One region of the Streptomyces sp. Xyl84 genome, then DNA from elsewhere that is predicted to be linked to it. Evidence: riboswitches for the same ligand, from Rfam matches in the RefSeq annotation. Region 1 holds a riboswitch; each other region holds the start of a gene.
What was found. A riboswitch is a leader RNA that binds a small molecule or an ion and turns the genes downstream of it on or off. The one in region 1 is predicted to bind cobalamin.
Positions count from the first base shown of each region.

Region 1 (3,361 bases):
CTGGTCTTCGTGCTGACCATGGACAAGACCGTGGCGATCAACTTCCAGCTGCTGGGCGGGATCTGGATCCTGCAGACCTTCCCGGCCCTGGTGGGCGGTCTGTTCACCCGCTGGTTCCACCGCTGGGCGCTGCTGGCCGGCTGGGCCGTGGGCATGGTCTACGGCACGGTCGCGGCCTACGGGGTCGCCTCCCCGACGCAGAAGCACTTCGGCGGCTCGGCCAAGGAGATCCCGGGCATCGGCGAGATCGGCTACATCGGCATGACGGCGTTCGCCCTGAACGTGATCGTCACCGTCGTCCTGACCTTCGTCCTCAAGGCGCTGAAGGCCCCCGACGGCGTCGACGAGACCAGCCCGCAGGACTACACCGCCGACGCGGGTGACCCCGGCGTCGCGGTCGAACTGCCGCCGGCCACGGCGGGCAGCGCGCACTGAGCCGCCGCACCCACGCCGACGGGCCGCCGGGAAAACCGGCGGCCCGTCGTCGTACCCGTGCGGCACACTCGGCCCCATGGACCTCGTGATCAGGCCGGCCGAGCCCGGCGAGTACGGCACCCTCGGTGAGATCACCGCCCAGGCCTATCTCCAGGACGGGCTGCTGGACTTCGGGGAGGACGATCCGTACCTGGGCGCGCTGCGGGACGTCGCCGGGCGGGCGGCCGCCGCCGAGGTTCTGGTGGCCGTCGCGGACGACGCGGTGGCCGGCGGGGTCGCCTTCGTGCCGTCGGGCGGCGCCATGGCGGACATAGCCGGGCCCGGCGAGGCCGAGATACGCATGCTGGCGGTCGCCCGCGCCGCGCGCGGCCGGGGCGCGGGCGAGGCCCTGGTACGGGCCTGTCTGGAGCGGGCGCGGGCCACCGAGGGATGCGTGCGGGTCGTGCTGTCCACCCAGCCCACGATGCACGCCGCCCACCGCCTCTACGAACGCCTGGGCTTCGTCCGCACCCCGCAGCGGGACTGGAACCCGCTGCCGGAGCTGGACGACATCTCGCTGCTCACCTACGCGTTGACCCTCTGACACCCGCTGACGGCCGCTCAGACCCGCCGACAGCCACTGGGACCCGTGGAGTCCCGCCGCCGGCCACCGACCGCCACTGACATCCACTGACATCTTCCGCGTCGACGCGGCACAACATATGGGGGTGCTTCCCTCGCCCGGCACAAGATGTATGCTCATGCTCGCTGTCGTCGCAGGGGAATCCGGTGCGAATCCGGAACTGTCCCGCAACGGTGTACCCGTACGCACATGCCCTCGAGGCCGTGTACGGGCGTCAGTCCGAGGACCTGCCGACAGTGCACCCGGCCGTCCGGTCCGGGTGCCTGACGTCCGGGCCTCGCGGAATGGGCCGGTGGACGCGGCGCCGCGTGCGCTCGTGTGCTGCCCCCTGCCCTCGGTGAGGCCCCGTGCCGAGCGAGGGAGAGCCACACGTGACCATCGCGCCCGCCGATCCGGTCTCAGCCGAAGGCAACCTGGAGAACGACGGTCCCGGTGCCGCGCTGCTGCGGACCCTGACCGAGCTGACCGCCGACCTCCCCGACGCCGACCCCGGCCGGGTCGCCGCCGCCGCGCTGCGCGGCCGTTCGGCCCGCGCGGACGAGGCGGAGCTGCGGGAGCTGGCCACCGAGGCGGCGGCCGGACTCATCTCGGAGGACCCCGCCTACTCACGGCTGGCCGCCCGCCTGCTGACGCTCTCCCTGCGCGCCGAGGCCGCCTCGCAGGGGGTCACGACCTTCACCGAGTCGGTGGCCGTGGGCCACCGGGAGGGGCTGATCGCCGACCGGACCGCCGCGTTCGTCCGCCTCCACGCCGCGCGCCTGGACGCGCTGGCCGACCCGGCCGCCGACGACCGCTTCGGCTACTTCGGGCTGCGCACCCTCTACAGCCGCTACCTGCTGCGGCACCCGATCACCCGCAAGGTGATCGAGACACCCCAGCACTTCATGCTGCGGGTGGCCGCCGGTCTCGCCGAGGACGACAGCCCGCGGGCCGCCGACGAGGTCGCCGCGCTCTACGGGCTCATGAGCCGCCTCGACTACCTCCCCTCCTCCCCCACGCTCTTCAACTCCGGCACCCGCCACCCCCAGATGTCCTCCTGCTATCTGCTCGACTCCCCCAAGGACGAGCTGGACAGCATCTACGACCGCTACCACCAGGTGGCCCGGCTCTCCAAGCACGCCGGCGGCATCGGCATCGCCTACTCCCGCATCCGCTCGCGCGGTTCGCTGATCCGCGGCACCAACGGGCACTCCAACGGCATCGTGCCGTTCCTGAAGACCCTGGACGCCTCGGTGGCCGCCGTGAACCAGGGCGGCCGGCGCAAGGGCGCGGCCGCCGTCTACCTGGAGACCTGGCACTCCGACATCGAGGAGTTCCTGGAGCTGCGCGACAACACCGGCGAGGACGCGCGCCGCACCCACAACCTCAACCTGGCGCACTGGGTCCCGGACGAGTTCATGCGCCGCGTCGACGCCGACGGGCCGTGGTCGCTGTTCTCCCCGGCCGACGTGCCGGAGCTGGTGGACCTGTGGGGCGAGGAGTTCGACGCGGCCTACCGCGCGGCCGAGGCGGCCGGTCTCGCGCAGAAGACCCTGCCCGCCCGTGAGCTGTACGGCCGGATGATGCGCACCCTCGCGCAGACCGGCAACGGCTGGATGACCTTCAAGGACGCCGCCAACCGGACCGCCAACCAGACGGCCGAACCGGGCCACGTCATCCACTCCTCGAACCTCTGCACGGAGATCCTGGAGGTCACCGACGACGGCGAGACGGCAGTCTGCAACCTCGGCTCGGTCAACCTCGGCGCCTTCGCCGACCCGGAGCGCGGGGACCTCGACTGGGAGCGGCTGGACGAGACGGTCCGCACCGCCGTCACGTTCCTGGACCGCGTGGTCGACATCAACTTCTACCCGACCGAGCAGGCGGCCCGTTCCAACGCCCGCTGGCGGCCGGTCGGTCTGGGCGCGATGGGGCTGCAGGACGTCTTCTTCCGGCTGCGGCTGCCCTTCGACTCGCCCGAGGCGAAGGCGCTGTCCACCCGGATCGCCGAGCGGATCATGCTGGCCGCCTACGAGGCCTCCGCCGACCTCGCCGAACGGAACGCCCCTCTGCCCGCCTGGGAGAAGACCCGCGCCGCGCGCGGTGTGCTGCACCCCGACCACTACGACGTGGACCTCACCTGGCCCGAGCGCTGGGCGGCGCTGCGCGAACGGATCGCCGCCGTCGGCATGCGCAACTCGCTGCTGCTGGCCATCGCGCCGACCGCCACCATCGCCTCCATCGCGGGCGTCTACGAGTGCATCGAGCCGCAGGTCTCCAACCTGTTCAAGCGCGAGACGCTCTCGGGCGAGTTCCTCCAGGTCA
Region 1 is NZ_AP029182.1:2,504,582-2,507,942, forward strand. It holds gene mctP (monocarboxylate uptake permease MctP) at 1-435, shown strand, start outside; gene AC6I72_RS10635 (GNAT family N-acetyltransferase) at 512-1,018, shown strand; cobalamin riboswitch at 1,170-1,306, shown strand; gene AC6I72_RS10640 (ribonucleoside-diphosphate reductase subunit alpha) at 1,429-3,361, shown strand, end outside.

Region 2 (3,361 bases), 1.9 Mb from region 1:
AGCCAGCCGTCGACGTGCAGCAGGAAGTCGTCGAAGCCGTCGTCGTCCGGGCGGTCCTCGAGGCCGAGGTCGTGGTCGAGCCGGGCGGCCTGGATGAGAGTCCAGATCTGGGCGCGGATCGCCGGGAGCTTGGCCGGGTCCATGGCGGCGATCTGGGCGTGTTCGTCGAGGAGTTGTTCCAGGCGGGCGATGTCGCCGTAGGAGTCGGCGCGGGCCATCGGCGGGACCAGGTGGTCGACGAGGGTGGCGTGGGCGCGGCGCTTGGCCTGGGTGCCCTCGCCGGGGTCGTTGACCAGGAAGGGGTAGATGAGCGGGAGGTCGCCGAGGGCCGCGTCGGGTCCGCAGGACGCCGACAGTCCGGCGTTCTTGCCGGGCAGCCACTCCAGGTTGCCGTGCTTGCCGAGGTGGATCATCGCGTCGGCGCCGAAGCCGCCCTCGTCCCGGGCGGCGGCGATCCAGCGGTAGGCGGCGAGGTAGTGGTGCGAGGGCGGCAGGTCCGGGTCGTGGTAGATGGCGACGGGGTTCTCGCCGAAGCCGCGCGGCGGCTGGATGAGGATGAGCACGTTGCCGAAGCGCAGGGCCGCGAGGACGATGTCGCCCTCCGGGTTGCGGCTGCGGTCGACGAACATCTCGCCGGGTGCCGGGCCCCAGTGCTCCTCCACGGCGGTGCGCAGTTCCCCGGGGAGGGCGGCGTACCAGCGGCGGTAGTCGGCGGCCGGGATGCGCACCGGGTTGCGGGCCAGCTGTTCCTCGGTGAGCCAGTCCTGGTCGTGGCCGCCGGCCTCGATGAGCGCGCGGATCAGTTCGTCGCCGTCGCCGGAGGCCAGCCCGGGGACGTCGCCGTCCCCGAGGTCGTAGCCGTCCGCGCGCAGGCGGCGCAGGAGGGCCACCGCGCTGGCGGGGGTGTCCAGGCCGACCGCGTTGCCGATGCGGGAGTGCTTGGTGGGGTAGGCGGACAGGACCAGGGCGAGGCGCTTGTCGGCGGGCTGGATGTGACGCAGCCGGGCGTGGCGTACGGCGATCCCGGCGACGCGGGCGGCGCGCTCGGGGTCGGCGACGTAGGAGGGCAGGCCGTCGGCGTCGATCTCCTTGAAGGAGAAGGGGACGGTGATCAGCCGGCCGTCGAACTCGGGGACGGCGATCTGGCCGGCCGCGTCCAGCGGGGAGACGCCCTCGTCGTTCTCCTCCCAGGCGGAACGTGCGCCGGTCAGGCACAGGGCCTGCAGGACCGGTACGTCCAGGGCGGCGAGCGCGCCCGCGTCCCAGGACTCGTCGTCGCCGCCGGCGGAGGCGGTGGCGGGCCTGGTGCCGCCGGCGGCCAGCACGGTGGTGACGACGGCGTCGGCGGCGCGCAGTTCCTCGATCAGTTCCGGTTCGGGGGCGCGCAGGGAGGCGACGTACAGGGGCAGGGGCCGCCCGCCCGCCTGTTCGACGGCGTCGCACAGCGCGTGCACGAACGCGGTGTTGCCGCTCATGTGGTGGGCGCGGTAGTAGAGCACGGCGACGGTCGGGCCGTCCGCGGGCGGGGTGCTCTCCCGGGGCAGCGGTCCCCAGCTCGGGGCGGGCGCGGGCGCGTCGAACCCGTACCCGGTGAGCAGGACGGTGTCGGAGAGGAAGCGGGCGAGGTGCTCCAGGTTGGCGGGGCCGCCGTGGGCGAGGTAGGCGTGGGCCTCCGCGGCGATGCCGACGGGTACGTTGGAGGCGGCCATCAGCTGGGCGTCGGGCGCCTGTTCGCCGGTGAGGACGACGACCGGGCGGCCGTCGGCGAGCAGCAGGTCGAGGCCGTCCTGCCAGGCGCGGACGCCGCCGAGCAGGCGTACGACGAAGAGGTCGGCCTGCGCCATGAGGGCCGGGAGGTCGGCCAGGGCCAGGCGGGCCGGGTTGGCGAAGCGGTACGTGACGGGACCGCCCGCGGCCCGCGCGCTGAGCAGGTCGGTGTCGGAGGTCGACAGGAGCAGGATCCGCGGGGACGGCGGCTGGTCTCCGGCTGGGTGCGGCATACGGCGTCCTGCCTTCCTCGGGGTGTCCACGCCCCGGGTGGTGTCGGAATGGGGGTCTCCGCTGCTCGGGCGGGCCGAGAGCCGGAGAAAGGGAGTTCCTGACTCACCCGGTTCCTTCGGGAACCGGGCTCACAGTGGCGGGACCGCGCCGGAGTCGCACCGGGCTTCCTCCCCTGTCGCCGTCGTGGCGATGACGGACCGGATGATCCGCCGAGAAGCATAGTAGGGGCCGTCGCAGCAGGGCAGGACATGTGTGCGATGTGATGGTAGGTATGCTCGCCGCCATGTCCTCGGCTGCCCTCCCCCCGCCGTCCCGGCCCGCACCGGCCGGGCGCGACCGTGACGACGCGTGCCCGGGAACGCTGCGGCTGCACGCGGCGGACGACGGCGCGGTGGCCCGTGTGCGGATCCCCGGCGGTGTGCTGAGCGTGCGGCAGGCCGAGGCGCTGGCCGAGGCGGCGGGCCGCCTGGGCGACGGCGACCTCCACCTGACCTCGCGCGGCAACGTGCAACTGCGGGCCCTGCGCGAGGAGGACGGCCCGGCCCTGGCCGAACTGCTGGACGAGGCGGGTCTGCTCCCCTCCCGCGGCCACGAGCGGGTGCGCAACGTCGTCGCCTCCCCGCTGTCCGGTCTGGACGCGAACGGCCTGCGGGACGTGCGCCCGTGGCTGTCCGGCCTGGACGCGCTGCTGTGCGCCGGTGAGCCCGCGCGGGCGCTGTCGGGGCGGTTCCTGTTCGCCCTCGACGACGGCCGCGGCGACGTGGCCTCGCTCGGCGCCGACGTGACGGTACGGGCCCTCCCCGGCGAGGGCGCGCAGCTCGCCCTCGGAACGGCGGGCGAGGCGCTGGGCCTGTCCGCCGGGGACGTGCCCCGGGCGATGGTGGCGGCCGCCGAGACGGTCGTGGCGGCGGCGCGGGAGCGGGGGACGCGGGCCTGGCGGGTGAGTGACGTACCGCTGCCCGCGGACGCCCTGCTGCGCCTGGTCGCCGGCCGTCTGACCGCCGAAGGCCTGGCGTGCGCGCCGCAGCCGCGCACGACCGCGCACCGCCCGGGCCCGCCGCCCGGGCCCGCCGGCCGTGCCCTGTCGGTGCACGTCCCGCTCGGCCGGCTGACGCCGCCGCAGTGGCGGGAGCTGACCCGGACCGCCGCCCGCACCGGCGGGGAACTGCGTCTGACGCCGTGGCGCGGGGTCGTCGTCCCCGTACCGCAGGAGGCGGCGCGGCACGCGGCACTGGAGGCGCTCGCCGCCACCGGACTGGTCACCGGCCCCGGTTCGGCCTGGCCGCGGGTGGGCGCCTGCGTCGGACGGCCCGGCTGCGCCAAGTCGCACGCCGATGTGCGGGCGGACGCGACCGCCGCC
Region 2 is NZ_AP029182.1:645,650-649,010, forward strand. It holds gene cobN (cobaltochelatase subunit CobN) at 1-2,000, opposite strand, end outside; cobalamin riboswitch at 2,073-2,208, opposite strand; gene cobG (precorrin-3B synthase) at 2,273-3,361, shown strand, end outside.
Region 2: it holds a riboswitch for cobalamin, as region 1 does, so the genes downstream of both, cobN (cobaltochelatase subunit CobN) here and AC6I72_RS10640 (ribonucleoside-diphosphate reductase subunit alpha) in region 1, are expected to answer to the same signal.

Region 3 (3,361 bases), 3.2 Mb from region 1:
TCACGGGTGACGAACGAGTTGAGGGACATGTTCTGCGCCTTGAACGGCGCGACCTTGACGCCGCGCCGCACCAGCCACCGGCAGATCCCGGCGGTGACGACGCTCTTCCCGGCGTCGGAGGTGGTTCCGGCGACGAGCAGACCGCCGCCGCGTCGAGCGCCGCTCATGACGCACGTCCCTTCGTCAGACGGTCGCACAGCAGCTTCGCGGCGGCGCAGGTGCCGAGCGCGAGCCAGCTCACGCGCCGTGAGAGCCGTACGGCCCGGTCGATGTCCCCCGCCTGGACGGCGCGCCCCCGGTCATTGAGCACCGGCCGGTGCTCCACCCGCCCCCCGTACGACAGTGTGCCGCCCAGCCGCACCCCGAGCGCCCCCGCGAACGAGGCCTCCACCGGCCCGGCGTTGGGACTCGGGTGCCGTCCGGCGTCGGCGCGCCAGGCCCGTACGGCCCCGCGCGGATCGCCGCCCGCCACGGTGGCCAGTACGGCCGTCAGCCGGGCCCCCGGCCAGCCCGCCAGGTCGTCGAGCCGGGCGGACGCCCAGCCGTAGCGCCGGTAGCGGGGCGACTTGTGCCCGACCATGGCGTCCAGGGTGTTGACGGCCCGGAAGCCGATCAGGCCCGGCACGCCCGCCAGGGCACCCCAGGCGAGCGCGCCCACCACCGCGTCGGAGGTGTTCTCGGCGACCGACTCGACGACGGCGCGGGCGATCCCGTCGGCGTCCAGGGCTTGCGGATCGCGTCCGCACAGGTGCGGCAGGAGCGCCCGGGCCGCCTCGACGTCGCCCGCCTCCAGCGCCCGCCCGATGGCGCCCGCCTCGCGGGCGAGCGAGGTGCCGCCGACCACGGCCCAGGTGGCGGCGCCGGTCAACAGGACCGAGCCGGCGGGGGAGTGGCGGACGGCGCGGGCGGCGACGGCACCCAGCGCGGCGGCGCCACCGGCGCACACGACGGTGTGCAGCGCGCCCCACCCGCGGTGGTCCCGCCACAGCACCCGCTCCACGGCGCCCGCGGCCCGCCCGAACACGGCGACCGGATGTCCGCGGCGCGGATCGCCGAGGAGCAGGTCACCGAGGAGGCCGGCGGCGGCGCCGTACGCGAAGACGCGATCGGCACCCATGGGTTCAGCCGGCCGCGGGGTCGGTCGGGCGGTCGGTGGTGGGCCTCGGTCGGCAGCCGCGCATGGCGATAGGTCCTCACTCAGGGTGTCCGCGCCCTGGTTCGACGAGACCGGCGGAGAGAGTTCCTGGCTCCCGGGGATCGTCCTCCCCGGTGACAGTGGCGGGACCGCGCCGGATTCGCACCGGCTTCCTCTGCTGCCGCCGTACATGGCCCAGGAAGTCCACCACGGTCCCGGAACACCCGTCAACTTGCCGTTGACCTGCACCGCGCCGGTGTGCCGAGGCTCATATCCCTGACGCGAGGCTGCCGCAGGGGCGCCGGAGGCGGGCCGGCGCGGCAAGAACCCCCGTGAGCGCCACGGAAGGGCTCACGGGGGTCGATGCCGAAGTCGCGGGACGCGGCCCCCGACGGGGCAGGGGCGCGTCCCTGTGCCTCAGCCCAGGATCAGGGAGATTCCGTAGGCGACGGCTGCCGCGCACAGCGCGAAGCACGCGTAGGCACCGGCGGTCGCGGCGAGGGCCGACTCGCCGCGGGTCGACGCGGCCTCCCGGCGGGACAGGCCCGCGATGCCCAGGGTGAACAGGGCCACGAGGCCGACGGTGACCACGAGGCTGACGCCGAAGACGGAGCCGATGGCTGCCCAGTCGATCTTCATCTCGATGCTGCTTTCTCGATTGCCGGGGGACGGGCGGGGGCGTCAGACCGCCGCGGCGGGCGGGGTCGCCGCGGCCGGGCTCGCGGCAGGTGCCGTCCCGAGCGCGGACGCCGGGGCCGGGATGGTGGCCGTGAGGCCGTCGGCCACCGGGGCCGCCGGCGGCGGGGCCACGGCGGCGATGGCCTGGGTCACCACACCGGCCGGCTCCTCGGCGTCGGCCCCGTTGACGTTCGTGTGGTCGACGACCTGGCGGCGGGAGATCTTCCAGATCGCGGCGCTCGCGGCCACCAGGAACACGGCGACCAGCGCGGTGCCCCAGTCGCCGAGACCGGTGACGGCCTCCGCGCCCGCGCCGACCACCGCGGCGGCCGGCAGCGTGAGCACCCAGGCGACGGCCATCCGGCCCGCCGTGGACCAGCGGACCGTGCCGCCCTTGCGGCCCAGACCCGCGCCCATCACCGAACCCGAGACGACGTGGGTGGTGGAGAGCGAGAAGCCCAGGTGGGAGGAGGCCAGGATGGCCGCGGCCGCGCTGGTCTGGGCGGCGAAGCCCTGCTGCGGCTGGAGGTCGGTCAGGCCCGTGCCCATGGTGCGGATGATGCGCCAGCCGCCGATGTAGGTGCCGAGCGCGATGGCGAGACCGGCGGAGAGGATGACCCAGGTGGGAGGGTTGGAGCCCGGTGCGACGGCGCCGCCGGCGATCAGGGCGAGGGTGATGATGCCCATCGTCTTCTGCGCGTCGTTGGTGCCGTGCGCCAGCGAGACCAGGCCCGCCGAGGCGATCTGCCCGACCCGGTGGCCCTTCTCCGCCGCCTTGCCGTCCGTCTTCCGGCCGATCGTGTACGACAGCCGGGTCGCGGCGACCGCGGCGACGCCCGCGACGACCGGCGCGGCGACCGCCGGGAGCATGACCTTGGTGACCAGGACGTCGCCGTGCACGGCGCCGACGCCGGCCGAGGCGATGGTGGCGCCGATCAGACCGCCCAGGAGGGCGTGGGAGGAGCTGGACGGGAGCCCGACCAGCCAGGTCAGCAGGTTCCAGAGGATCGCGCCGACCAGGGCGGCGAAGATGACCTCGGGACGGATGCCGGTCTCGTCGACGAGACCCTTGGAGATCGTGTTGGCGACCTCGACGGAGAGGAACGCGCCCACCAGGTTGAGCACGGCGGACATGGCCACCGCGACCTTGGGCTTGAGTGCGCCGGTGGAGATGGTGGTGGCCATCGCGTTGGCGGTGTCGTGGAAACCGTTCGTGAAATCGAACGCGAGTGCGGTAACGACCACAATCGCGAGGATCAGCGAGAAGCTTTCCATTTACCCAGGCAATCGTTCGAGCGTCATTGGCTCGTCGAACGTAGGTAACCCGGGTGAACGGAAGATGAACTGGGGCGGTCGCAGTGGTGTCCGATTCTGTGTCTTCCGCTTCCTGTGTCATCCGCGTCCTGGGTCTTCCGCCCTTCTCCGTCTTCGCCCCTTCGCCGGGGCCGACCCTCCCCTCTGCCTTCTCTCTTCCCGGGTGCCGGGTGCCGGGTGTCCGGCCCGGGGACCGCGGGAGGCTGGCAGGATCACCGCATGGCCGAACAGCAG
Region 3 is NZ_AP029182.1:5,663,260-5,666,620, forward strand. It holds gene AC6I72_RS24550 (cobyric acid synthase) at 1-167, opposite strand, end outside; gene AC6I72_RS24555 (cobalamin biosynthesis protein) at 164-1,117, opposite strand; cobalamin riboswitch at 1,217-1,358, opposite strand; gene AC6I72_RS24560 (hypothetical protein) at 1,553-1,774, opposite strand; gene AC6I72_RS24565 (inorganic phosphate transporter) at 1,817-3,088, opposite strand; gene AC6I72_RS24570 (class II aldolase/adducin family protein) at 3,347-3,361, shown strand, end outside.
Region 3: it holds a riboswitch for cobalamin, as region 1 does, so the genes downstream of both, AC6I72_RS24555 (cobalamin biosynthesis protein) here and AC6I72_RS10640 (ribonucleoside-diphosphate reductase subunit alpha) in region 1, are expected to answer to the same signal.

Region 4 (3,361 bases), 1.0 Mb from region 1:
CCGGCGCAGCGCGTCCGCGTCCCAGCCGGTCTGCAGGTACTCGAAGTTGAAGGCCTGGCCCAGTTCGTCCGGGCGGGCGTACAGGGCGCGCCGCGCGTCGGGCACCCAGGCCTCGGCGACGGCCGTGCGGGGCGGTGTGTAGGCGTCGAAGATCTTGCGCCAGTCACGGTAGATCTCGTGGACCTCGTCGCGGTCCCAGTACGGGTGGCTGCCCGGCTCGACGTGCGGCAGCGCGTCCTCGCCGGTGGCACCGAGGTTCCCGACGTCGCGCAGCGGCTCGTCGAGGTCCTTGACCAGGGCGTGCGCCACGTCGACGCGGAAGCCGTCCACGCCCCGGTCGGACCAGAAGCGCAGGGTGGTGCGGAAGTCGGCGCGGACCTCCTCGTGGGCCCAGTTGAAGTCGGGCTGCTCGGGCGCGAACAGGTGCAGGTACCACTGTCCGTCGGGCACCCGCTGCCAGGCGCTGCCGCCGAAGACGGACTGCCAGTCGGTGGGCGGCAGTTCGCCGTGGGCGCCGCGCCCGTCCCGGAAGACGTACCGGTCGCGGGCGGCCGAGCCCGGCCCGGCCCGCAGCGCCTCCTGGAACCAGCGGTGCCGGTGCGAGCTGTGGTTGGGGACGATGTCGGCGATCACCTTCAGGCCCAGGCGGTGCGCCTCGGTGACCAGCGCGTCGAAGTCGTCGAGGGTGCCCAGGCGGGGGTCGACGTCCCGGTGGTCGGTGACGTCGTAGCCGCCGTCGGCCAGTTCGGAGGGGTAGAACGGGCTGAGCCACACGGCGTCCACGCCGAGGGCGGCGAGGTGCGTCAGCCGCTGGGTGATGCCCCGGAGGTCGCCGAGTCCGTCGCCGTCGGCGTCGGCGAAGCTGCGGGGGTAGACCTGGTAGACGACGGCCTGCCGCCACCAGTCGGGACTCCGGGAGGACAGGTCGGGCGGCGCGTCGTCGGTGCGGTCGGTCACGCGGTCTCCTCTGTGTGCGTCGGAGCGACACAGAGAATCTGTCCAGATCACCGGAAAAGCCAACACGCCGTGCCGTACCGGCGCACAGGGGGACGACCGGACGGGGGTGGGGCGGCGGCGGGGCGGGTGACCACGGCGAGCGGGCGGGGGCGGTCGCCGGACGAGTGCGGACGCGGCACGGACGCGCACGCCGGACGGGGGCGCCGCGGCACCGGACGGGTGCGGCACCAGGGGCCCCACCGGACGGGCGCCGCACCGGGCGGGAGCGCCGTGGCACCGGGCGGGGCGTCCGTGGCAGCGGGCGGGAGCGCCGTGGCAGCGGGCGGGGCCGCCGTGGCCCGGACCCGGCGCCCACCCGGCCGCCGGGCCGGGCGCCGCGGTGTCAGTCCGTGTCCGCCGCGCAGTGCTCCAGCAGGTCCCGTACGTCCTCGTCCACCAGCCGGTAGCGCACCACGCGGCCCTCCTTCTCGCCCTCCACCGTGCCCGCCGCGCGCAGCAGCCGCAGGGCCTGGGAGACCGCCGGGTCCTTCATACCGGTGGCGACGGCGAGGTCGGAGACGGCCAGCGGGCCGGTGCGGTGCAGGGCCAGCAGCAGGGCGAGCCGCTTGGGGTCGGCCAGCAGCGAGAAGCGCTCCGCCCACGCGCGGACGCGACCGGGCTCCCCGATCGCCGCGATGGCGTCGCACACCCGGTGGCCGTCGATGGTGCGACGCTCCGCGCGGTCGGCAGGGACGAGATGCATGCCCCCATCCTCGCAGGCACCCGCGGGTGATCTTCGGCACCTGCGCAGGTATGCAGCTATGCAGGCGACGGTCCGTCCCTCTACCGTGGGCGGGCCGTGGTGCTCGGGAAGTCGGTGCGAAGCCGACGCGGCCCTCGCCACTGTGATCGGGGAGTTCCCCTTCCGTCCGGCATCCGCCGGGCCACTGGTCGCACGACCGGGAAGGCAGGGAGGGCGGGCGCACGACCCCTAAGCCAGGAGACCGGCCACGGCAGCTCACGAAGTGATCCACGAGGTGCTGGAGCGTGATACCGGATGACCCTGCCCGAGCCTGTCCCGACGCCGACGTCCGCCCCCGAGGGGGCGGCCCCCCGGACGTCCTTCCGCTGGCGCCGTGAGGACACCCTCAAGACCGCGGGCCTGCTGGCGGTGATAGCCGCCCTGCACGTCGTCGCCTTCGGGATCCTGTTCCTGCTCGTCGTCCCCGAGCACTACCAGGTCGGCACCAAGGCCTTCGGCATCGGCCTCGGCGTCACCGCCTACACCCTCGGCATGCGGCACGCCTTCGACGCCGACCACATCGCCGCCATCGACAACACCACCCGCAAGCTGATGGCCGACGGCAAGCGGCCGGTGTCGGTGGGCTTCTGGTTCGCGCTGGGCCATTCCAGCGTGGTGGTGGCCATGGCCGCGCTGGTGGCGGGCGGCGCCCAGCTCGCCGGCACGCTGATGAACGACGACTCCCGTACGCACCAGACGCTCGGCATCGTCGGCACCACCGTCTCGGGCTCCTTCCTCTACCTCATCGCCGCCCTCAACCTGGTCGCCCTCGTCGGCATCCTCAAGGTCTTCCGGGCGATGCGCGCGGGCACGTACGACGAGCGGGAGCTGGAGGCCCACCTGGATTCCCGGGGGTTCATGAACCGGATCCTGGGCCGCCTCACCAAGTCGGTGTCCCGGCCCGGCCAGATGTACCCGCTCGGCTTCCTCTTCGGTCTCGGCTTCGACACCGCCACCGAGGTCACGCTGATGGTGATGGCCGGTTCGGGCGCGGCGGCCGGGCTGCCCTGGTACGCGATCCTCTGCCTGCCGCTGCTGTTCGCGGCCGGCATGAGCCTGTTCGACACCCTGGACGGCACGTTCATGAACTTCGCCTACCAGTGGGCGTTCTCGAACCCCGTCCGCAAGGTGTTCTACAACCTGACCATCACCGGCCTGTCCATCGCGGTCGCCTTCTTCATCGGCACGATCGAGCTGGTCGGCGTCCTGCACGACAAGCTCGACCTGAGCGACACGGTCACCGGCTGGATCGCCGGACTCGACCTCGACCACGTGGGGTACGTCATCGTCGGCCTGTTCGTGGTGGTGTGGGCGGCGGCGCTGGCGTACTGGAAGGTGGCCCGCGTCGAACAGCGCTGGGCGGTACGGGTCGGGACCGCGGAGATCGACTAGGCCCGCCCGGGCGAGGGACCGGACGACAGGGCCTAGGCCCCCGCGCCGCCCGCTTCGACGGTGGCCAGGTACAGCTTCACGTACCGCTCCACGTCGATGTCCAGGGCGACGTCCACCAGTTGCTGTTCGCGCGCCTCGCCGTGCAGTTCCGCCTCGCCGGGGCGCGCGCGGCGGTCGACGACCGTCTGGCCGCGCGCCGGGCCGGGTGCGAGGTTCACCTCGACCGGGAGC
Region 4 is NZ_AP029182.1:3,550,797-3,554,157, forward strand. It holds gene AC6I72_RS15360 (glycoside hydrolase family 13 protein) at 1-957, opposite strand, end outside; gene AC6I72_RS15365 (ArsR/SmtB family transcription factor) at 1,340-1,699, opposite strand; cobalamin riboswitch at 1,780-1,963, shown strand; gene nicT (Nickel transporter NicT) at 1,994-3,130, shown strand; gene AC6I72_RS15375 (nucleoside hydrolase) at 3,163-3,361, opposite strand, start outside.
Region 4: it holds a riboswitch for cobalamin, as region 1 does, so the genes downstream of both, nicT (Nickel transporter NicT) here and AC6I72_RS10640 (ribonucleoside-diphosphate reductase subunit alpha) in region 1, are expected to answer to the same signal.